DNA from 3 places in the Caulobacter sp. KR2-114 genome. Region 1 is predicted to be linked to each of the others. Evidence: predicted binding sites of a transcription regulator. Region 1 holds the regulator's gene; each other region holds the start of a gene.
The links. Region 1 encodes LexA, which represses DNA repair genes until DNA is damaged. Its sites were predicted from a motif close to ATGTTCNCNANNTGTTCT; they were not measured.

Region 1 (7,304 bases):
GCCCATGTCGCGGAACTCGCCCACCGACTGGGCGCCGTGCCGCTTGGACAGCTTGCCGCCGTCCTTGCCCAGGATCAGCGGCAAGTGGGCGAAGGTCGGAACCGGCCAGCCCAGGGCGCGATAGAGCAGGGTCTGGCGTCCGGCATTGCTCAGGTGCTCCTCGCCGCGGATCACGTGGGTGACGCCCATGTCGTGATCATCGACGGTGACGCCGAGGTTGTAGATCACCGTTCCATCCGTCCGCAGCAGGACGAAGTCCTCGATGTCCTTGTTGGGAAAGCGGACCGTGTCGCGGACCAGGTCCTCCACCACGGTCTCGCCCTCGTCCGGGGTGCGGAAGCGGATCACATGCGGCTTGCCCTGTTCCATCGGGCCCGGCGTGCGGTCGCGCCAGGGCGAGCGCAGGGCGTGGCCCTCGGCGCGGGACTTCTCCTTGAGGATCTCCGCCTCGTCGACGGTCATGTAGCAGGCGTAGGCGTGGCCGGCCTCGATCAGCCGCTGCACGGCCGCCTTGTGCACCGCCGCGCGGGCGAACTGGAACACCGGCTCGCCGTCCCACTGCAGCCCCAGCCAGCTCAGGCTGTCGAAGATCACCTGCACCGAGGCCTCGGTGGAGCGCTCGCGGTCGGTGTCCTCGATGCGCAACAGGAACGTGCCGCCGGTGTGCTTTGCATACAGCCAGTTGAAAAGCGCCGACCTTGCGTTGCCAATATGCATGGAACCGGTGGGCGACGGGGCGATACGGGTGACGACAGGAGACTTGGGGGCGGAGGACATAGGTGATCCGATTGCGGGAGAACGGGCCGGGCCGGGCGCGTGGGCGCCCGGGTCGAGGGCGCGGCCTCTTAGCACGCGCCGCGCGCGGCTTCCTAGTACGGCCGCGCTGCGGGCCTGGCTGGCCGCCGAGGGCGCGGCGCAGCTCGACCGCTGGATGCTGGGGGCGCCGATCGCGTTCGGCGGCGGCGCGGCGGTGTATTTCGCCCTGCCAGACGAGCCGCCGCTGGGACCCTTGCTGGCGCTCGCCGGGGCGGCGACGCTGCTGGCGCTGGCGGCGCGCCGCTGGAGCCGAAGCCGCGCCCTGATCATCCTCGTCCTCTACGCCGCCCTGTTCGCCGGCGGGCTGGCGGCCGGCCGCATCCGCACCCTGCGGGTCGCCGCGCCGATCGCGCCGTTCTCGCAGAGCACCCTGGTCGAAGGCTGGGTCACCGACGTGCCGAGCGCCGCCTCCGGACGGGCGCGGCTGATGATCGCCCCGGTGCGCATCGGCCGCCTGCGCCGAGACCAGCTGCCCAACCGCCTGCGGGTGACCGTCCCCGGCGACCTCATGATCGGGCCGGGCAGGGCGGTGCGCCTGGCCGCCTTCATCAGCCCCCCGCCAGCCCCGGCCAGTCCCGGAGCCTACGATTTCGCCCGGGACGAATATTTCCAGGGCATCGGCGCGGTGGGGTTCTCCAAGGCCTCGCCCGAACTGATCAGCCTGCCGCCGCCGCCGCTCGCCCTGCGGATCGAGCTGGCGATCAACCAGGCCCGCTGGGCGTTGAGCCGCCGCATAGCCGGCGACATGGACGCAAAGTCCGCCGGGCTCGGGGTGGCGATGATCACCGGCTACCAGGCCTGGCTGTCCGACGACGATCAGACCAGCCTGCGCAACTCGGGCCTGGCGCACATCATCTCGATCAGCGGCGTGCACATGGCCATCGTCGGCGGCTTCGTGTTCCTGGCGGTCCGGCTGCTGGTGGCGCTGTGGCCCTGGCTGGCGCTGCGGGTTCCGGGCAAGAAGGTGGCCGCGGCCGTCGGCCTGGCGGCGATCCTGCTGTACCTGCTGGTGTCCGGCGCGCCGCCGCCGGCGCAGCGCTCGGCGATCACCGCCAGCCTGGTGTTCGGCGCCATCCTGGTCGACCGGCGGGCGATCAGCCTGCACGTCCTGGCCATCGCCGCCCTGACCATCCTGCTGCTGCAGCCGGAGGCCATCGTCCAGCCCGGCTTCCAGATGTCGTTCGCCGCCACCACCGCGCTGGTGGCCCTGGCCGAGGTCTGGCCGCGACGGCCGCATCCGATCAGCGTCCCCTGGCCGATCCGCGTTGTGCAGCAGGGGTTCGGCTGGCTGGCGATCAGCCTGGCCGCCAGCTTCGTGGCCGGCCTCGCCACCGAGCCGTTCGGGGTGCAGGACTTCAATCGCACCGCCGTCTATGGCCTGGGCGCCAACCTGGTCACCGAGCCGCTGGAGACCTTCGTCATCATGCCGGCCCTGGCGCTGGGCGCGCTGGCGGAGACCTTCCACCTCGGCGCGCCGCTGCTGGCGCTCGCCGGCTGGGGCATCGACCTGCTCTATCGGGTGTCGGGCTGGTTCTCCGGCCTGCCCTGGTCGGTGTGGACCGTGCCCAGCAAGCCGGACTTCACCCTGCCGGTCGCGTTTCTCGGCATCCTGATGCTGTGCCTCTGGAAGGGCCGCCTGCGCTGGATCGGCCTGCCGTGCGCCCTGATGGTGAGCCTGTGGCCCCGGCCCCCGGCGCCGGAAGTCTGGGTGGCGTCGGATGCGGCGGCCGCGGCCGTGCAGGACGGCCATACCGCCTGGCTGCTGCGGCCCAAGGTCAGGCTGTTCGCCGCCGACATGTGGTCGCGGCGGCAGGCCTTCATGCTGGAGGACGACGATCCGGCCCGCACCCGGCCGTTCGACTGCGACCGGCGGATCTGCGGCGCCGTCACCGCCAGCGGTGGCCGCGTGGTGCTGTGGTGGATCCACCGCACGCCGGCCGGAGCCGAGCTGGACGACCTCTGCCGCAACGCCGACCTGATCCTGATCCGCGCCACGAAGGTCGCCGCCACCCCGGCCTGCGCGGGCAAGCCGATGCTCACCGGCGAGGACTTCGCCCGCGGCGGCTCAGCCGAGCTCTATCGGGCGTCGCGGGGCTGGAACGTGGTCTGGGCCCAGGACGTGCGCGGACGCCGTCCCTGGTCGCAGGCTAGTGATAGCGGCGAATGAGCCCCACCAGCTTGCCCTGCACGGCCACCTGGTCGGGGCCGAAGATGCGGGTCTCGTAGGCCGGGTTGGCGGCCTCCAGGGCGATCGAGGCGCCCTTCTTGCGCAGGCGCTTCAGCGTGGCTTCCTCGCCCATCACTAGGGCGACGACGATCTCGCCGGAGTTGGCGGTGCTGGTCTTGCGGATCACCACATAGTCGCCGTCGAGGATGCCGGCCTGGATCATCGAGTCGCCCTGCACCTCCAGCACATAGTGCTCGCCGGCGCCCAGGATGCTCTCGGGGACCTGCAGGCGGTCGCGCTCGTGCTGGATGGCCTCGATCGGCGTGCCGGCGGCGATACGGCCGAGGACCGGCAGGTCGCGCACGTCGTTGGCCGCGACCGGCGCGGCGGGGCCGGCGTTCTCGATCAGCTGCGGACGGAAGGCGGACCGGCCCTTGGGCGGCGCCGCGGCGGTAGCCTGTTCCGGCAGCTTGGTGACCTCCAGCGCCCGCGCCCGGTGCGGCAGGCGGCGCAGGAAGCCGCGTTCCTCCAGCGCCGTGATCAGGCGGTGAATTCCCGACTTGGAGGCCAGATCCAGCGCCTCCTTCATCTCGTCGAACGACGGCGAGACTCCGGTCTCCTTGATCCGCTCATGGATATACATGAGCAGTTCGTGTTGTTTGCGCGTGAGCATCGCCGCCTCGCCTTCACCCGCCGGAGCGCCGGTCAGGAACAAACCAAAAACATTTGGATGTTCTCTAGGCGTTCTTTCTTAATGTCAAGTGAACGGCAAAGCAACGTGATTTCAAGGGGATAGGGAGGCGATGAACGCCCCGCGACGGTGAATCCGGCCGTCCAGCCGGAAGCAGGTCTCCACAGGCGCCCGAGTCGCGGCTCAGCCCAGCAGGGCGCGGGTGGCGGCCGCGACGTCGGCCTGGCGCATCAGGCTCTCGCCGACCAGCATCGCCACCGCCCCGGCGGCTTCCAGCCGGGCGGCGTCGGCGGGGGTGAAGATGCCGCTCTCGGTGACCAGCAGGGCTCCGGCAGGAACCCGGCCCGCAAGGCGCTCGGTGATCGCCAGGTCGGTGACGAAGGTGCGCAGGTCGCGGTTGTTGACGCCGATCATGCCGCCGCCCAGCGCCACGGCGCGGTCGAGTTCGGCCTCGTCATGGGTCTCGATCAGCACGTCCATGCCGAACCGCGCCGCCTCGGCGATCAGGTCGGCGGCGAGGCTGTCGTCCACCATGGCCAGGATCACCAGGATGGCGTCGGCGCCCAGGGCGCGGGATTCGGCCACCTGCCAGGGATCGACCAGGAACTCCTTGCGCAGGGCGGGCAGGGCGACGGCCTGCCGGGCCGCCGTCAGGTAGGCGTCGGCCCCCTGGAAGCTGGGGGTGTCGGTGAGCACGGACAGGCAGGCCGCGCCGCCGGCCTCATAGGCCCTCGCGTGGGCGGTGGGGTCGAAGTCCGGCCGGATCAGCCCCTTGGACGGCGAAGCCTTCTTGATCTCGGCGATCAGCGCCAGACGGCCTGGCGCGTGCGCCCGCTCCAGGGCAGCGCGGAAACCGCGGGGCGGCGAGGCGAGGGCGGCGCGCGCGTCGACCTGCCCTTGAGTCTCCGTCGCGCGCCGCTCGGCGACCTCCTCGCGCTTGTAGGCCGCGATCCTGGCGAGGATGTCGCTCATGCTCGCGTGATCTCCACGAGGGTGTCCAGCGCCCGCAGGGCCGCGCCGGAATCGATGGCGTGGGCGGCCATGTCGACGCCTTCGCGCAGGGTCTCGGCCCGGTCCGCCACCAGGAAGGCCGCCGCCGCGTTGAGCAGGACGATATCGCGATAGGCGCCCATGGCGCCGGCCAGCAGCGCCCGCAGGGCCTCGGCGTTCGCCGCGGCGTCGCCGCCGGTCAGGTCCGAAAGCGCGGCGCGGGGCAGGCCCACGGCCTCGGGGGTGACATTGAACAGGCGGACGCCGGCGCCGGTGCGCCACTCGGCGACCTGGGTGACCCCGGTCGTGCTCATCTCGTCGAGGCCCTCGCCATGCACGACCCAGGCGCGCTCGGCGCCCAGGGCCCCCAGCACCCTGGCCAGGGGTTCGACCCAGCGCGGGTCGTAGACGCCCAGCAACTGGCGCTGCGCCCCCGCCGGATTGGACAGCGGCCCCAGCAGGTTGAACACGGTGCGGAACCCCAGCTCCTGGCGCACCGGCATCACGTGCCGCAGCGCCCCGTGGTGGGCGACCGCGAACAGGAAGCAGATCCCCGCGCGCTCCAGCGCCTCGCGCTGCCGGTCGGGGCCCGCCGCGATGTTCACGCCGAGGGCGCCCAGCACGTCCGACGACCCGGAACGCGACGACACCGCGCGCGTGCCGTGCTTGGCGACCTTCAGCCCGCCCCCCGCGGCCACGAAGCCGACGGCGGTGGAGATGTTCAGGGTGTGCAGCCCGTCACCGCCGGTGCCGCAGACGTCGATCACCTGGAAGGGGTGCTCCAGCACCGTGGCGGCCCGCCGCATGGCCCGCGCGCAGGCCGTGATCTCGCCGACGGTCTCGCCGCGCATGCGCATGGCGGTGACCGCCGCGGCGATCTGCGCCGGGCTCGGCTCGCCGCGCAGACAGGCGGCGAAGAAGGCCTCGGCGTCGGGCTCGTCCATGGTGGCGCCGTCGGCGAGTCTGGCCAGCAGCGGCTTGAAGGCGTCAGACATGATCTCGCCGCGCTCAGGCCTCGACGAGGCGCTGCACGCTCGCCAGATCCATGAAGTTCAGCAGCAGCTGATGGCCGCCCTCGGTGGCGATGCTCTCGGGGTGGAACTGCACCCCATGCAGCGGTCGGGTCTTGTGCTGGAAGCCCATGATCTCGCCGTCGTCGGTCCAGGCGGTGATCTCCAGCACGTCGGGCAGGGTTTCGCGCCGCACCGAAAGGCTGTGGTAGCGGGTGGCGGTGAATGGGTCGGGCAGGCCCTTGAAGATGCCCTTGCCGGCGTGGTGGATCGGGCTGGTCTTGCCGTGCATGAGGGCCTTGGCGCGGATCACCTCGCCGCCCATGGCCTGGCCGATGGCCTGGTGGCCCAGGCAGACGCCGAGGATCGGCAGGTCGTCCGGCGCGCCGGAGATCAGCGGCAGGCAGATGCCCGCCTCGTTGGGCGTGCACGGACCCGGCGACAGCAGCACCGCCTCGGGGCGAAGGGCCAGGGCGTCCTGCACGGTGATCTTGTCGTTGCGATAGACCGTGGTCTCCGCCCCAAGCTCGTTCAGGTAGTGGACGAGGTTGTAGGTGAAGCTGTCGTAGTTATCGATGACCAGGATCATGGGGCGCCTCGCGAGGCCCGGTACTTAAGCGCAAGCGGCCGCTGCGCCAAGGGACCGCGTTGGCGGACGGGGCAGGGCGGGCCACTGTGACGCCATGAGCACTGTCGATTCGCCGATCGAAAAGGTGGCGCTGCAACGCGCCCGCGCCCTGCTGAAGGCGCCCGTGGCGCGCGATCCCGCCCTGGCTGCGGTGGCGGCCGCGGCGCTGTTCGCGGTCTCGGCCCTGGCCCTGGCGACGGTGTGGATCGTGCTGCCGCCGGTGTTCAGCGAAGCGCCGCACGCGGCGACGCAGGGCCGCTAGGGCGGGCCGGGCCGGCGCCGCGCGCCCCGTCTGCGCCCACCCTCCCCACCGTCATCCTCGGGCGTCAGTCCCGAGGATCCATGAACACGTGAAATTAAGTCGCGAGCGGCAGCGGAGCGTCGCAGGGCGCTCGCGGCGGCCACCGGTGCGTGGCGCGCCCTTCGAAGCGCGCCACCCGGTCTCCCGTGTGCATGGCCCCTCGGCACAGGGCCGAGGGTGACGGAGAAGGAAAGGGGCGGCTGCTGATTCAGGCGAAGCGCCAGGCTTCCTGCGCGGCTTTGCGCAGGGCGCGGGACTTGTGGACGGTTTCCTCGTACTCGGCGTCCGGGTCGCTGTCGGCGACCACCCCGCCGCCGGCCTGCACGTACATCACGCCTTCCTTGACCAGGGCCGTGCGCAGCACGATGCAGGTGTCCACCGAGCCGTCGGCGCCGAAGTAGCCCACCGCGCCGGCGTAGCCGATGCCGCGCTTCTCCTGTTCCAGCTCGTCGATGATTTCCATCGCCCGCACCTTGGGCGCGCCGGACAGGGTGCCCGCGGGCAGGGCGGCCATCAGCACGTCCACCGGATCGACCCGCTCGGGGGCGTCGCCCTCGACGTTGGACACCAGGTGCATCACGTGGCTGTAGCGCTCGATGAAGAAGCTGTCGGTGACCCGCACGTGCGGCCCGCGTTTGCCGGCGGCGCGGGGCTGGTTCAGCCCCTCCTGGCCAAGCATGGCCACCCGGCCGACGTCGTTG
Region 2 (7,304 bases), 500 kb from region 1:
GCGGCAATGGGTCCGGTGATCCTGCAGAGACTGAGATCGGCGGCGGTGGCGCTTGGCCTGACCGCGGCTCCAGCGCTGGCCCACGCCCAGGCGGCCGCGCCGTTCGACCTGGCCGGGCCGACGCTGCACGTGAGCGTCACGCACGACGGGCGCACCCTGCCGATCGCCGAGGTCCCGAACCTGGCGGCCGGCGACCAGCTGAGCATCCGCGCCGACCTCAGCGCCGACCAGTCCGCCCCGTATTTGCTGGTCGCCGCCTTCCTGCGCGGCGCCACCAATCCGCCGCCGAAAAAGTGGTTCTTCCAGGTGAAGACCTGGACGCCGGAGGGCCGCGCCGGCCTGGCCATCACCGTGCCGCCCGGCGCGCGGCAGGCGCTGGTGTTCCTGGCCCCCAGGACCGGCGGCGACTTCGACACCCTGGTGGGCGCCGTGCGCGGACGCCCCGGAGCCTTCGTGCGCGCCTCGCAGGACCTCTACCAGACCGCCCTCGACCGCACGCGCCTCGACGCCTTCCTGACCGCCGTCGGGGCCAACGGCCAGCACGACCCCACCCGACTGGCGACCATCTCGCCGCTGCTGGCCCGCAGCCTGGCGATCAAGCTCAACGCCGACTGCCTGGACAAGATTCCCGACCTGCAGGCGGCGTGCCTGTCGAGCAACCGTGACGCCCTGGTGCTGAACGACGGGCACAGCGCCTCGGTGGCCCAGAGCCTGACCTCCGGCGCCTCGTCCGAGCTGATCCAGCAGCTGGGCGCCACGCCGCGGGTCGGCGGCGGCGAATACGGCATCTACGTCGACACGGTGATGGACATCGTCCGGGTGCTGGATTCCCTGCACACCGCGCAATACCAGTACATTCCGGCGGTGGGCGACGCGGCCGGCGACACCCTGAAGCTGGCCCTGAACACCGCCCCCTCGTTCCACGCGCCGCTGTCGGTGCTGGTCACCGCCCTGCCCCCGGTCGCCACGCCGCAACTGCCCACCCTGCGCCTGGTCGATCCCGCGCAGAGCTGGTGCGCCAACCAGCCGGACCTCGTGCTGCCGGTCGAGGGCGCGCCGCTGACCTTCTCCACCCCCTACGCCCACGATCTGGCGCTGCGGCTGAAGACCGCCGACGGCCAGTCGGTGGACCTGCCGGCCCGCGCCGATCCCAGCCGCGGCGGCCTGGTCGTCGACGCCAGGCCCCTGGGCGCCGCGAAGCTGCGCGGCGGCCTCGACGCCGTGATCGCCGGCCAGTGGGGCTTCACCTCCTTCGAGGGCCCGCGCTTTCGCGTGCAGTCGGCGCAGGCCGAGCACTGGGGCCTGGCCTCGGACCAGGAGGGCGCCATCACCGTCGGCCACGACGCCACGGTCCGCCTGCAGGCGGCCGCCAATGCCTGCGTCAGCGGCGTGACGTTCCAGGACCACGGCGGCGACCCGCGGCCCGTGGAGTGGAAGCGGCTGCAGCCGGGCGAGCTGCAGGTCACCCTGCCGCTGCAGGGTCGTCAGCCCGGCCCGGCGGCGATCCTGGTGCGCCAGTGGGGTCTGGACGCTCCCGACGTGATGCCGCTGCAGACCTATGCCGAAGCCGGGCGCCTGGAAGGCTTCTCGTTCCATGCCGGCGACACCACCGGGGTGCTGAGCGGCTCGGGCCTCGACGAGGTGAAGGGCCTCAGCCTGGATGGCGCCGCCTTCGCGCCGATCCAACCCGCAGTCGGCGCGGCGGGCGGGGAGATCAGCCTGGCGGCGGCGGACCCGGCGGCCGTGTCCCGCTTCGCCGCCGGCGCGGCGGTCTCCGCCAGCGTGACGTTCAAGGACGGACGCAGCCTGCCGCTGAAGGTCACCGTCGGCCCGCCCCGGCCGAACGTGGCCCTGATCGCCGCCAGCCTGCGCCAGACGCAGCGTCCGCCGCTGGGACCGGTGCAGCTGGCCGACCGGTCCGAGGTTCCGGCCGGCGCCACCCTGGTGTTCGCGGTGCAGGCGGAGACGCCGGCCAGCTTCTCCGGCGACGAGGTGCTGGAGGTGTCGGCCGGCGGCGGCGCGGCGATGACCACCCTGACCTTCGCCGGCGGCCTGGTGTTGCAGGACACGCGGATCGCCGTGGCCACCCTGGACACCCGCGCCTTCCCCGGCGCCTCGGCGTTCGGCCCGCTGCGGTTCCGGCTGGTGAAGAAGGGCGTGGCCAGCGACTGGCAGCCTCTGGCGCAGCTGGTGCGCGTGCCCGCGCTGAAGGCGCTGGAGTGCGGCCGCGGCGGGCCGAAGACCTGCGAGCTGGCGGGCGCGCGGCTGTTCCTGATCCAGGCGGTCTCGACCGATCCGGGCTTCAAAACCGCCACCTCGGTGCCCGACGGCTTCACCGGAGAGACCCTCAGCGTGCCGCGCCCGACCGGCGGGAAGCTGTACCTGAAGCTGCGCGACGCGCCCGCGGTGGCCAATCTGGCCGAGTTCGGCAAACCGCGTGCAGCGCCGGCGGCGACCAGACCGAGCCGTTCGGCGCCCTAGGTCTGGAAGCTGCGCCGGGTCAGCCCCGGCAGCGCGATCGACTGGCCGGCCGCCCGGAACAGGAAGAACGTCAGGTAGGCCAGCCACAGGCTGTCGTTGCCGAGGGCGCGGCCGAGCCACAGCACCAGCACGTAGCCCGCCAGCGCGGCGGCCATGGTCAGCATCATCGCCCGGGTCCAGCTGGCGCCGATGAACACCCCGTCCAGCACGAACGAGGCCAGGCCCGCCACCGGCAGGGCCGCCGCCCACCAGCGATAGCGCAGCACCGTGCCGATCACCGCCGGGGCGGTAGAGAAGCTCGCCGCCAGCGGCCCGCCCGCCAGGGCGTAGACGGCGCTGATCGCCAGGGCGAAGCCCATCCCCCAGACCATGATCGCGCGCACCAGCCGCTCGAAGCGCGGCCGGTCGCCGGCGCCCAGGGCCTCGCCGCACAGCACCTGGGCGGCGCTCTCGAAGCCGTCCAGCATCAGCGCCGACAGCATGAACAGCTGGTAGAGGATCGCGTTGGCCGCCAGCACCACCGCCCCCTGCCGCGCCCCGGCCCGGGTCAGCAGGGTGACCACGGCCATCAGCAGCACCGTGCGCGCGAAGAGATCGCGGTTCAGCCGCAGCAGGGCGCCGATCTCGCCCGCCGCCCAGGTCGCCCGGTGGCGCAGCGCGGCCAGGGCCCGCCTGGCCGGCGGCTCGCGCGCCGCCATCAGCGCCAGGGCCGTGAACTTCAGGGTCTCCGACACCAGGGTCGCGCTCGCCACACCGGCGACGCCCAGGCCGAGACCCAGCACCAGGGTCAGGTCCAGGGCGACGTGGACGATGTTGGAGCCGACCTCGACGGCCAGCACCGCCCGCACCTGCCGCCGCCCCACCAGCCAGCCGGTGAGCACCGAGCCGAACAGGAAGGGCGCCGCGCTCCAGTAGCGGATCGCCACATAGGCGCCGGCCTGCGCCCGGATCGCGCCCTGCGCCCCCAGCACCGCCAAGCCGGCGGCGCTGACCCAGGGCATGGCCGCCAGCAGCAGCGCGGCGATCACCAGCGCCAGGAACAGGGCGCGCACCAGCACCTCGGCCTGGGTGTCCTCCTCGCCGCGGCCGGCGGCCTGGGCGGTGAGCGCGACGGTGCTCGAGCGCAGGAAGTTGAACACCACCAGCACGGTGGTCAGCAGCTTGGCCCCGACCTCCACCCCGCCCTGGGCGGGCGCGTCGCCCAGGCGGCCGATCACCCACATGTCGGCCAGGCCGAACAGGGCGGTGGCGACGTTGGTCAGCATGGCGGGCAGCGCGATGGCGAGGATCGCCCGGCTGAGCCCCCCACCGTCCGATCCCACCGCCGCCTGAGCCATCGCCGAGCCCCCAAGGTCCCCTAGGCCCCTACGCGAAGGGCGCCGGCACCATGCCCGGGATTCTCCGCGCCGGACTAAGCGCTCGGCGGGCTGGCCGCAACGCTTTACAGAACAAATCAAGAACACTATCGTTCGGGGGTGCCCCAGCTTTCCCTGCGTCAGAAGCTTTCCATCCTGGCGGACGCCGCCAAGTACGACGCCTCGTGCGCCTCCTCCGGCGGGGAAAGGCGCAACTCGACCGGCGGCAAGGGCGTGGGGTCGACCGATGGCGGCATGGGCATCTGCCACGCCTACGCGCCCGACGGGCGCTGCATCAGCCTGTTGAAGATCCTGCTGACCAACTTCTGCCAGTACGACTGCGCCTATTGCGTGAACCGGGTGTCGTCCAACACCCCGCGGGCGCGCTTCACCGCCGAGGAGGTCGTCGACCTGACCCTCGGCTTCTACAAGCGCAACTACATCGAGGGCCTGTTCCTGTCGTCTGGGATCATCCGCAGCGAGGACTATACCCTGGGCGAAATGGTTCGCGTGGTGAAGACCCTGCGCGAAGGGCATGATTTCCGAGGCTATATCCACCTGAAGCTGATCCCGGAGGCGTCGCCGGAACTGGTGCTGGAGGCCGGCCGCTACGCCGACCGCGTGTCGATCAACGTCGAGCTGCCGCGCGCCGCCAGCCTCGCCGATCTGGCCCCGGAAAAGGACGCCCAGGGCATCCGCCGGGCCATGGGCCGCGTGCGGCTGCGGCTGGAGGAACACGCCCCGACGCCTCGCCCCAAGGCCTCCACCCCCCGGCCCAAGGCCAAGGCCCCGCGCTTCGCCCCCGCCGGCCAGTCGACCCAGCTGATCGTCGGGGCCGACGGCGCGCCGGACGGCGAGATCCTGGCGCAGAGCGCTCAGCTGTACGGGTCGTACGGGCTGAAGCGGGTCTACTATTCGGCGTTCAGCCCGATCCCCGACGCCACCGCCCGCCTGCCGCTGGAACGCGCCCCGCTGATGCGCGAGCACCGGCTGTACCAGGCCGACTGGCTGATGCGGTACTACGGCTTCGGCCGGGGCGAGATCATCGCCGAGGACCAGAACCTGGACCTGGAGATCGACCCCAAGCTGGCCTGGGCCCTCGCCCACCGCGAGGGCTTTCCCGTGGACGTCAACCGCGCCGACCGCGAGACCCTGCTGCGCGTGCCGGGCCTGGGGGTGCGCAGCGTCGACCGGCTGCTGGTGATGCGCCGGGTCAGGCGGGTGCGGCTGGAAGACGTGCGCGGCCTGGTCCGCAGCCTTAAGACCATCCAGGCCTTCATCGTCGCCGAGGGCTGGACGCCCGGCGCCGCCGCCGATCGCGCCGATCTGCGCCAGGTGGTCACCGGCAAGGCGGCGGGGAGCGCGCCGCAGCAGCTGGAGCTGTTCTGAGCCGTGCCCGTCGTCACCCTGGAGAGTGAGATCGACCTCGCAGGGTGGCGGGCCGCGGCGCGAACCCTGCGCCTGGCGGGCGCGTCGCCCGACACCGTGCGCTGGCGGGTGGCGGGCGGCGGCGGCGACCTGTTCGCGGACGCGGACGTGCTGCCCGACCCGCCCCCCGGGACGGCCTTCACCGCCCCGGCGCCCTTCCTGGCGCTGGCCGCGGACGTGGTGCTGCACCGCGCCGAGGACCGGTTCGACCGCCTTTATCGGCTGCTGTGGCGGCTGAGGGACGAGCCGGAGCTGATGCGCCTGGCCGCGGACCCGGAGGTGGCGCACGCCGGACACCTGGCCCGCGCCGTGCGCCAGGCCGCCCACAAGATGCAGGCCTTCGTGCGCTTCCGGCAGGTCCCCGGCGCGCCGCCGGACAGCTTCATCGCCTGGTTCGAGCCGCCGCACCGGGTGGTGGAGCGCATGGCGCCCTGGTTCGCCGCCCGCTACGCCAACCAGGCCTTCTCGATCCTGACGCCAGAGGTCTCGGCGCACTGGGATCGCCGGCAGCTGACCTTCGGCCCCGGCGCGACCCGGGCCGACGCCCCGGCGGAGGACGCCCTGGAGGGCGACTGGCAGGCCTACTACGCGGCGATCTTCAATCCGGCCCGGCTGAAGGTGCGGATGATGAAGAAGGAGATGCCGCAGCGCTATTGGCGCAACCTTCCGGAGGCGCGGCTCATTCCGGAGTTGATCGACGCCGCCGAAGCCAGGACCGCCGCCATGGTCGCCAGCCCCGCCACAGAGCCCGCCCGCGCCCGCAGGACGCCCGCCCGCGCACGGCCGCCGCCGCCGCCGGATCCGGCCGAGCGGCCGGCCAGCCTCGATCAGGTCGCCGCCGGCGTGCAGGCCTGCCGCCGCTGCGATCTGTGGAAGGACGCGACCCAGGGGGTGGCCTCGGAGGGCCCGGACGGCGCCCGGCTGATGCTGGTGGGCGAGCAACCCGGCGATCAGGAAGACCTGGCCGGGCGCCCCTTCGTCGGCCCTGCCGGCCAGATGCTGGACCGCGCGCTGGCCGAGGCCGGCGCCGACCGCGCTCAGGTGCTGGTGACCAACGCCGTCAAGCACTTCAAGCACGAGCCGCAGGGCAAGCGCCGCATCCACAAGACGCCGAACGCCGGCGAGGTGCAGGCCTGCCGCTGGTGGCTGGACGCCGAGCGCGCCCTGGTGCGCCCGCGGGTGATCGTCGCCCTCGGCGCCACCGCCGCCCTGGCCGTGTTCGGCAAGGCCGTCCCGATCAAGGCCAACCGGGGCCAGGCGCTGCAGCTGCCCGACCAGTCGCAGGCGGTCGTCACCTACCACCCCTCGTTCCTGCTGCGCGTTCCCGACGAGCGGGCGCGGCGCGAGGCCTATGCGGCGCTGGTCGAGGACCTGGCGCTGGCGTGGAGGCTGGCGGGGTAGCCGGGCGCTGGCCGAGGCCCCCTCCACCCCCTTCGGGGGTCCCCCTCCCCCTTGTGGGCCCCAAAGAGGCGAGGAGAAGCGCCGTTACCGTTCTCTTCCCCCACTGGGGGAAGTACGGCCGAAGGCCGGGATGGGGGCTCCAGCCAGGCGCCGACAGTTCCCATTTTGTTCCATCCACGGTAGAGCTCTGCCATGGATGCGCCCAAGCGCACGATCGACAGGGCCCGCACCCTTTCGCGATCGGTGGCTGCGCGACCAGGGCGTGTGCACGGTGCGCATCGCGGCCGTCGACGTGCGCGACAACCTGGCGTGCAGATGATCGTCCTCGTGGCGCGCGGAGAATGGGAAGGCTAGGTCGGTTCTCCGCTGGAGCCCCCATCCCCCGCTTCGCGGGTACTTCCCCCAAGGGGGGAAGAGAACCGTTCTCGTCCCCCCGCAAGGGGCAGGGGAATCGCATATGGAATTGGCTTCGAGACTGGCGGCCCGAGCGCCGAAGCAATGCAAAGCGGCCCTTTGAATCCGTTTTGTTCTCGTTCCGACCATCGACGAAGCGGGTTCGACCATCGAAGCGGGCTTGCTTGGACAGGCTCCCTGATAGCCAAAGTCCATATGCAATTCCCCTCCCCCAAAGGGGGGAGG
Region 3 (7,304 bases), on a different contig from region 1:
CGGGGGGCGAGCCGTCCCGCGCCGGCTGGCAGCCGCTGGAGAGCGAACTGGTGGACGACATCCGGTGGTGGACGCTGGCGGACTTGCGGGCCTGCGCCGACGACATCTATCCGGACACCCTGCTGGAACTGCTGCCCGACGTGATGGCGGGCCGCTATCCGGCGGAGCCGCTGACCGTGTTCGTCGCCGAACGCCAGCCCCTGACCGAGGATCCCGCATGACCCCCTTGCTCGCCGCCGCCGTCGTGCTGGCCGCCGGTTGCGACCTGGAGAGACCGTCCGAGGCCCCCGGGTGTCGCCGCGCGGTGATCGACCGGACGGTGCGGATGAACCAGGTGCAGGCGCTGGGCACCCACAACAGCTACAAGCGGGCCATCGCCCCCAGCGAGATGGCGCTGCTGAAGACCACTGCGCCGAAGAGCGCCTATGGCCTGGACTACGCCCACCCGCCGCTGTCGCAGCAACTCGACGCCGGCGCCCGGGCGCTGGAACTGGACGTGCTCTACGACCCCGACGGCGGGCGCTACGCCGACCCGATGCTGCCGCGGGTGGTGCGCCAGTCCGGCCAGGCCACCGACCCCTACGACGCCGCGCCGATGCGACGGCCGGGGCTGAAGGTGCTGCACGTGCAGGACATCGACTACCGCAGCAACTGCGCCCTGTTTGTCGATTGCCTGAAGGAGATCCAGGCCTGGTCGCGGGCGCACCCCGACCACCTGCCGATCCTGATCACGATGAACCTCAAGGACGACGACGTGAAGGCGCCGGGCACGGTCCACGCGCTGAAGTTCGACGCCCGGGCGATGGACTCCATCGACGCCGAGATCCGCTCGGTGTTCGGCCCTGGCGAACTGATCACCCCAGACGACGTGCAGGGCCGCGCGCCCACCCTGCGCCAGGCCGTCCGCCGCCATGGCTGGCCGCGGCTGGGCGAGGCCCGGGGCAAGGTGTTCTTCGCCATGGACGAGGACGAGCCCAAGCTGGCGGTCTATCGCGGCGCGCGCCGCTCGCTGGAGGGGCGGGTGCTGTTCGTCAACACCACCGAGGCCTCGCCGGCCTCGGCCTACATCACCCTCAACGAGCCGCTGCAGCAGGCCGCCCGCATCCGCGCCGACGTCGCCGCCGGGCTGATTGTGCGCACCCGCGCCGACGCCGACACCGTCGAGGCCCGCAACAACGACACCCGCCGGCGCGAGGCCGCCTTCGCCTCCGGCGCGCAATTCGTGTCGACCGACTATATGCATGCCGATCAACGCTTTAGCGGCTACAGCGTAAGTATGCCGGGCGGTGTGGTGGGGCGTCTCGACCCGCTTCCGGCCGGTCCTCCGCCGCCCCGCTGAGCGGGCCGCGGCGCATCCAAAGCCGCCAAGCCGCGTTTGTGGCCCAGGGACAAATGTTTCTGGAGATACACACATGGCAAGGCACGCTCTCATTGCCGCCGCTGTTGCGGTCGCCGCGCTGACGCCGGCCATCGCCTCGGCGCAGAACGTCTGTGAACAGCGCAAGTCCGAACAGCGCGTCGGCGGCACCCTGCTGGGCGCCGGCGTCGGCGCCCTGATCGGCAGTCAGCTGGCTGGTCACGATTCTCGTGGCACCGGCGCCGTACTCGGCGCGGTCGGCGGCGGCATCATCGGCAACCAGGCCTCGAAGTCGAACCGCGACTGCTCGGGCTACGGCTACTACGACGGTAGCGGCGTCTGGCACGCCAACGTCAGCGGCTACTACGACCGCCAGGGCCACTGGATCGCGGCCAACGGCGGCGGCTACTACGACGCCAACGGCGTGTGGCGCACCCGCGGCCCCGGCTACATGGACTCCGACGGCTATTGGGTGGCCGACAACAACGCGCGCGCGCCGCAGCCCGCCTATGGCGCGCCGGCCTATGCGGGAAGCTACGGCGCCGACGTCGCCTACACCTCGCCGCGCTACGGCATCCGCCAGCGCGAGGACTGGCTGGACCGGCAGATCAGCGCCGGCGAGCAGGACGCTTCGCTGACGCCGCGGGAGTCGCGCAGCGTGCGCCGCGACCTGGCCGACATCCGCCGTCGCGAGGAGGCCTATCGCCGGCCGGACGGCACCCTGCGCGACCGGGACCGCGACTACCTGCAGTCGCGCCTGGATTCGCTGTCTGACCGCATCCGCGACCTTCGCGACAACGATCGTCGCGGCGCCTACTGACGCCTGACCGGGCCTTGAATGGCCTCTGGGGATCGCGCGCGGCGGCGTTTCGCCGCGCGCGGCTTCCCGCCTTCGCCACGGCTCAGATTCGTAACCAATTGGTCAACTTTGCCGGGTCAAATCAGCGTTAACGGTTTCGCGCCGAACGGATTGATTTGCATGGCTTTCGCGGCCGATCGCTTGCACTGGCCGGGGGAGGGCGGGGACGCCCCGGCGCAGCGCCGTCCGCACGGGCGTCTGACCGACGAGCCGATGATGAGTGTGCTGGCGCGTATCGCCGGGGAAACCGGCGCCCAACCGATGCGCATGATGCGCGAGTTCGCCGCCCTGTCGTTCGGCCCCGGCAAGATCAGCTTCAGCGACTACGTGCGGCTGCGGCTGTTCGACGACGCCTTCTGGGCCGGCGCCGACAAGCGCGGCGTGGCCGGCCGCCGCCGCGCCGCCGAGATCATGGCCCAGGCCAACCACGCCGACGGCCACGGCCTGGCCGCCAATCGCCTGGCCGCCCGCGCCTATCTCTCCGCCTTCGGCTTTCCCATGCCCCCGGCCGCCGCCATCTTCGCCCAGGATCTGGCCGCGCCGGGCGGGGCCCTGTTGCGCACCCGCGAGCAGCTGCGCGAATTCCTGGCCGACCCGTCGGTCTATCCGCTGATCGGCCGGCCGGTGCAGGCGCCGGCCGGCGTCGGCGAAGCGGTGCTGATGGGCGTCAACGCCGACAGCGACCGCTTGATCGGGCCGCCCGGACGCCCCTCGGTCGACCTCGACGGCTTCATCGAGCATGTCAGCGAGAACTACGCCGGCGGCTATCTGTTCGAGCGCCGCCCCTCGCCGCACGCCGCCTGGGCCAGGGCTCTCGGCGGCCACGCCCTGACCGTGCGCCTGATCACCGTGATGACCGACCAGGGCGCGCGGCCGTTCCGCCTGTGCGCCACCGCCGCGACCGCCGACGGCGGCGAGATCCTGCTGCGGCTGGACCCGCGCACCGGCGCGGTGATCGGCGCCAGCCAGGGCGCGGGCCTGGACTATCGCGCCCTGGATCGCCATCCGCAGACCGGCGCCGTGCTGACCGGCCGGGCGATCGCCGACTGGCCGGTGATGCGGGCCATGGCGCTTGAGGCCTCGCGCCTGCTGGCGCCGCTGTCGCTGATCGGCTGGGAGATCGCGCCCACCGACCAAGGGCCGGTGATCCTGGGCGTCGACGAGGCGCCGGACCTCGCGCCGCACCAGCTGGCCGATCGCCGCGGCGTGCTCACCGCCGACTTCCAGGCCTTCGTCGCCGCCCGCCGCGAGGCCCTGGCCGAGGCCGAGCAGCTGCGCCTGGAAGCCTGAGCCGGCTCCTCTCGCGCAGCCGTCCCGGCGCCGCCCTCGGGCGCGGCCGGTTCGTTCAACGGCCGCGGGAACTTCCTCTCCCGCAGCGCCTTTCTCCAGACACCGCCAGAGCTGGAGAAGGCCATGACCAACCCAACGCCGAACCAACCGTCGCCGGACACCGCCAAGCCGGCGGGCGCGGACAAGGGCGCCGGCGGCCCGGACGTGCAGGGCGAGGGCGACTACGAGGCCGCGCGCAAGTTCGACCGCGAGGAACGCAGCTTCGTCGAGTCCGGCAAGGTCGAGGCCGGCGCCAAGGCCGCCAAGGACGCCCTCGACGGCCCGGAAGGCGCCGACCTGGAAGCCGCCCGCCACGCCGCCGCCCGCGGCGAGACGCTCAAGAAACCCTGAGATTTCCGACCGATGCCGAGCCCGGCCCGGCGCGGAACCCATCCGCGCCGGCGTTGATATATCGGCTGCGACAATCCCGGACGCACCGCCTGATCCAGGCGTGAGAACATCTTGCGAACCTGGAACAAACACGGTACGAATTTCCCATCAGCGGGGGGCTTCGGCGCAGGACGTCGGGACCGCCGTCCGGTTGGCGGAATCATGGGATAAGGGCGGATTGGCAATGAGCAGCACGACGGCGGCGTTAAGACTGGTGGGCAAGGAAGAAGGCGACAAGCAGCGGGCGCTCGAGGCGGCCATGGCGCAGATCGATCGCGCCTTCGGCAAGGGCTCGGTCATGCGCCTGGGCGAGAAGAACAAGAACCTCGACATCCAGGCGGTGTCGACCGGTTCGCTGGGGCTGGACATCGCCCTGGGCATCGGCGGCCTGCCCAAGGGCCGGATCGTCGAGATCTACGGGCCGGAAAGCTCGGGCAAGACGACGCTGGCGCTGCATGTGGTGGCCGAGATCCAGAAGGCCGGCGGCACCGCCGCCTTCGTCGACGCCGAGCATGCGCTGGATCCGTCCTACGCCCACAAGCTGGGGGTGAACCTCGACGACCTGCTGGTGTCGCAGCCGGACACCGGCGAACAGGCGCTGGAGATCACCGACACCCTGGTGCGCTCGGGCGCGGTGGACATCGTGGTCATCGACTCGGTGGCGGCGCTGACCCCGCGGGCCGAGATCGAGGGCGAGATGGGCGACAGCCTGCCGGGCCTGCAGGCGCGCCTGATGAGCCAGGCGCTGCGCAAGCTCACCGCCTCGATCTCCAAGACCCATACCCTGGTGATCTTCATCAACCAGATCCGCATGAAGATCGGGGTGATGTACGGCAGTCCGGAAACGACTACCGGCGGCAACGCGCTGAAGTTCTATGCCTCGGTGCGCCTCGACATCCGCCGCACCGGCTCGGTGAAGGTGCGCGACGAGATCATCGGCAACAATGTCCGCGTGAAGGTGGTGAAGAACAAGGTGGCCCCGCCGTTCCGCGAGGTCGAGTTCGACATCATGTACGGCCAGGGCATCTCCAAGCTGGGCGAGATCATCGACCTGGGCGTCAAGGCCGGGGTGGTCGACAAGTCCGGCGCCTGGTTCTCCTGGAACAGCCAGCGCATCGGCCAGGGCCGCGACAACGCCCGCGAGTTCCTGAAGAACAATCCGGACATCGCCGCCCAGATCGAGGCTCAGGTGCGCGGCGCCGGGTCGAAGATCGAGGAAGAACTTCTGGTCGGCGGCCCCGAGCCGGGCGACGAGGAATAGGCGCCTCGTTCCTGGCCCTGGTTCCCCTGTCCTCGACGGGGGACCGGGGCGGGCGGCTCTGCAAACAAGCTTGGGCGGAATTCCCGCCTTCGGTGAACCGGCTGGCGCGCCCACCGCGCCCGGCCCCAAAAGCGGGTCGAGGAAAAGTGGACCCGGTTTTCCGCCCGCGACCCGCCTTGGCTATTTGGAATTGATCACTTGGCCTTTGGACAGGTCCAAAGGCCAAGTGATCGATGGAGCGCCGCGCCTTCATCCCCATCTCGGCTTCCCCAAGCGACGAGATTCGAAGGCCGGCTTGCGTGACGCGGCCGGACCGCCCGGACGGCCCCGCCAACCCGTCGCCCGCGGCGACCCCGCCCGGTCGCGTCACGCATATTCCCTCCACGACCTCTGGCCACGATCTCCGGCCACGATCCCGGCCACGATCCTGGCCGCTGCGTCGGGCGGCCGGCGGCGGCGATCCCGGCCTGAGGCCCTGGGGATCGGCGGAGCCCGCCTCAGAGGCTGTCGGACCCGCGTGCGGGCTCTCCCATGGCCGCCGCCCCGAACCCCGCCCACCGGGCATGCGTTGCGCGGGGACGCGCGGAACCGGCGATGGCTTTCGCTTTGTGGCGCGCGGGCGAGATGTTAGACGGCGCCCGATATCCAAACCGGTCGGAGGCAGCTCCCGCCGACAGATGCAAGTGAAGTCCGATGCCGACCTTGAACGACATCCGCAAACAGTTCCTCGGGTACTTCGCGGAGAACGGCCATACCGCCGTGCAGTCCGCCCCGCTGGTGCCGCAGAGCGATCCGACCCTGCTGTTCGTCAACGCCGGCATGGTGCCGTTCAAGAACTTCTTCACCGGCGCCGAGACGCCGGCCTGGCCGCGCGCCGCCTCGTCGCAGAAGTGCGTGCGCGCGGGCGGCAAGCACAACGACCTGGACAACGTCGGCTACACCACCCGCCACCAGACCTTCTTCGAGATGCTGGGGAACTTCTCGTTCGGCGACTATTTCAAGGAACACGCCATCGAGCTGGCGTGGGGCCTGATCAACAAGGGCTTCGGCCTGCCGAAGGAGCGGCTGCTGGTCACCGTCTACGCCGAGGACGAGGAAGCGCCGGAACTGTGGAAGAAGATCGCCGGCTTCTCGGACGACCGCATCATCCGCATCGCCACCTCGGACAATTTCTGGTCGATGGGCGACACCGGCCCGTGCGGTCCGTGCTCCGAGATCTTCTACGACCACGGTCCTGAGATCGCCGGCGGCCCGCCCGGCTCGCCGGACGAGGACGGCGATCGCTTCGTCGAGTTCTGGAACCTGGTGTTCATGCAGTTCGAGCAGTCGGCGGACGGCAGCCGGGTGAGCCTGCCCAAGCCGTCGATCGACACCGGCATGGGCCTGGAGCGGCTGACCACCATCCTGCAGGGCGTGCACTCCAACTACGACACCGACCTGTTCCGCACCCTGATCGCCGCCTCGGTCGACCTCACGGGCGTGAAGGCCGAGGGCGACAGCGCCCCGTCGCACCGGGTGATCGCCGACCACCTGCGCTCCACCAGCTTCCTGATCGCCGACGGGGTGTCGCCCTCCAATGAGGGGCGCGGCTACGTGCTGCGCCGGATCATGCGCCGGGCGATGCGGCACGCGCACCTGCTGGGCGCCAAGGAGCCGCTGATGCACCGGCTGGTCCCGGCCCTGGTGACGGAAATGGGCGAGGCCTATCCGGAGCTGCGCCGCGCCGAGGCGGTGATCAGCGAGACCCTGCGCCAGGAGGAGGTGCGCTTCCGCGCCACCCTGGGCCGCGGCATGAGCCTGCTGGACGAGGCGACCGCGGGCCTTGGCGAAGGCCAGGTGCTGTCCGGCGAGACCGCCTTCAAGCTCTACGACACCTATGGCTTCCCGCTGGACCTGACCCAGGACGCGGTGCGGGCCAAGGGGCTGACGGTGGACCTGGCCGGCTTCGACGCGGCGATGGAACGCCAGCGCGAGATGGGCCGCGAGAACTGGACCGGCTCGGGCCAGAAGGCCGAGGGCGCGCTGTGGTTCGCCCTGCGCGACCGGCTGGGGCCGACGGTGTTCACCGGCTACGAGTCGGTGGAAGGCCTGGCCGAAGCGCTGGCGAT

Region 2: a site for LexA is predicted at 3,927-3,944, ahead of ACO2Q3_RS10550 (putative DNA modification/repair radical SAM protein). Genes of this name have one in related genera too.
Region 3: a site for LexA is predicted at 4,000-4,017, ahead of recA (recombinase RecA). Genes of this name have one in related genera too.

The regions. Positions count from the first base shown of each region.
Region 1 covers NZ_JBMSEC010000002.1:419,663-426,966, reverse strand. Annotated here, with positions in the region: gene gltX (glutamate--tRNA ligase) at 1-777, opposite strand, end outside; gene ACO2Q3_RS08165 (ComEC/Rec2 family competence protein) at 932-2,983, shown strand; gene lexA (transcriptional repressor LexA) at 2,964-3,656, opposite strand; gene trpC (indole-3-glycerol phosphate synthase TrpC) at 3,858-4,646, opposite strand; gene trpD (anthranilate phosphoribosyltransferase) at 4,643-5,659, opposite strand; gene ACO2Q3_RS08145 (anthranilate synthase component II) at 5,673-6,263, opposite strand; gene ACO2Q3_RS08140 (hypothetical protein) at 6,358-6,564, shown strand; gene trpE (anthranilate synthase component I) at 6,812-7,304, opposite strand, start outside.
Region 2 covers NZ_JBMSEC010000002.1:916,156-923,459, forward strand. Annotated here, with positions in the region: gene ACO2Q3_RS10540 (hypothetical protein) at 7-2,481, shown strand; gene ACO2Q3_RS10545 (MATE family efflux transporter) at 2,478-3,818, opposite strand; gene ACO2Q3_RS10550 (putative DNA modification/repair radical SAM protein) at 3,957-5,225, shown strand; gene ACO2Q3_RS10555 (UdgX family uracil-DNA binding protein) at 5,229-6,665, shown strand.
Region 3 covers NZ_JBMSEC010000001.1:421,642-428,945, reverse strand. Annotated here, with positions in the region: gene ACO2Q3_RS01815 (NUDIX domain-containing protein) at 1-221, shown strand, start outside; gene ACO2Q3_RS01810 (phosphatidylinositol-specific phospholipase C1-like protein) at 218-1,339, shown strand; gene ACO2Q3_RS01805 (glycine zipper 2TM domain-containing protein) at 1,413-2,177, shown strand; gene ACO2Q3_RS01800 (sugar-transfer associated ATP-grasp domain-containing protein) at 2,337-3,506, shown strand; gene ACO2Q3_RS01795 (hypothetical protein) at 3,630-3,896, shown strand; gene recA (recombinase RecA) at 4,120-5,196, shown strand; gene alaS (alanine--tRNA ligase) at 5,890-7,304, shown strand, end outside.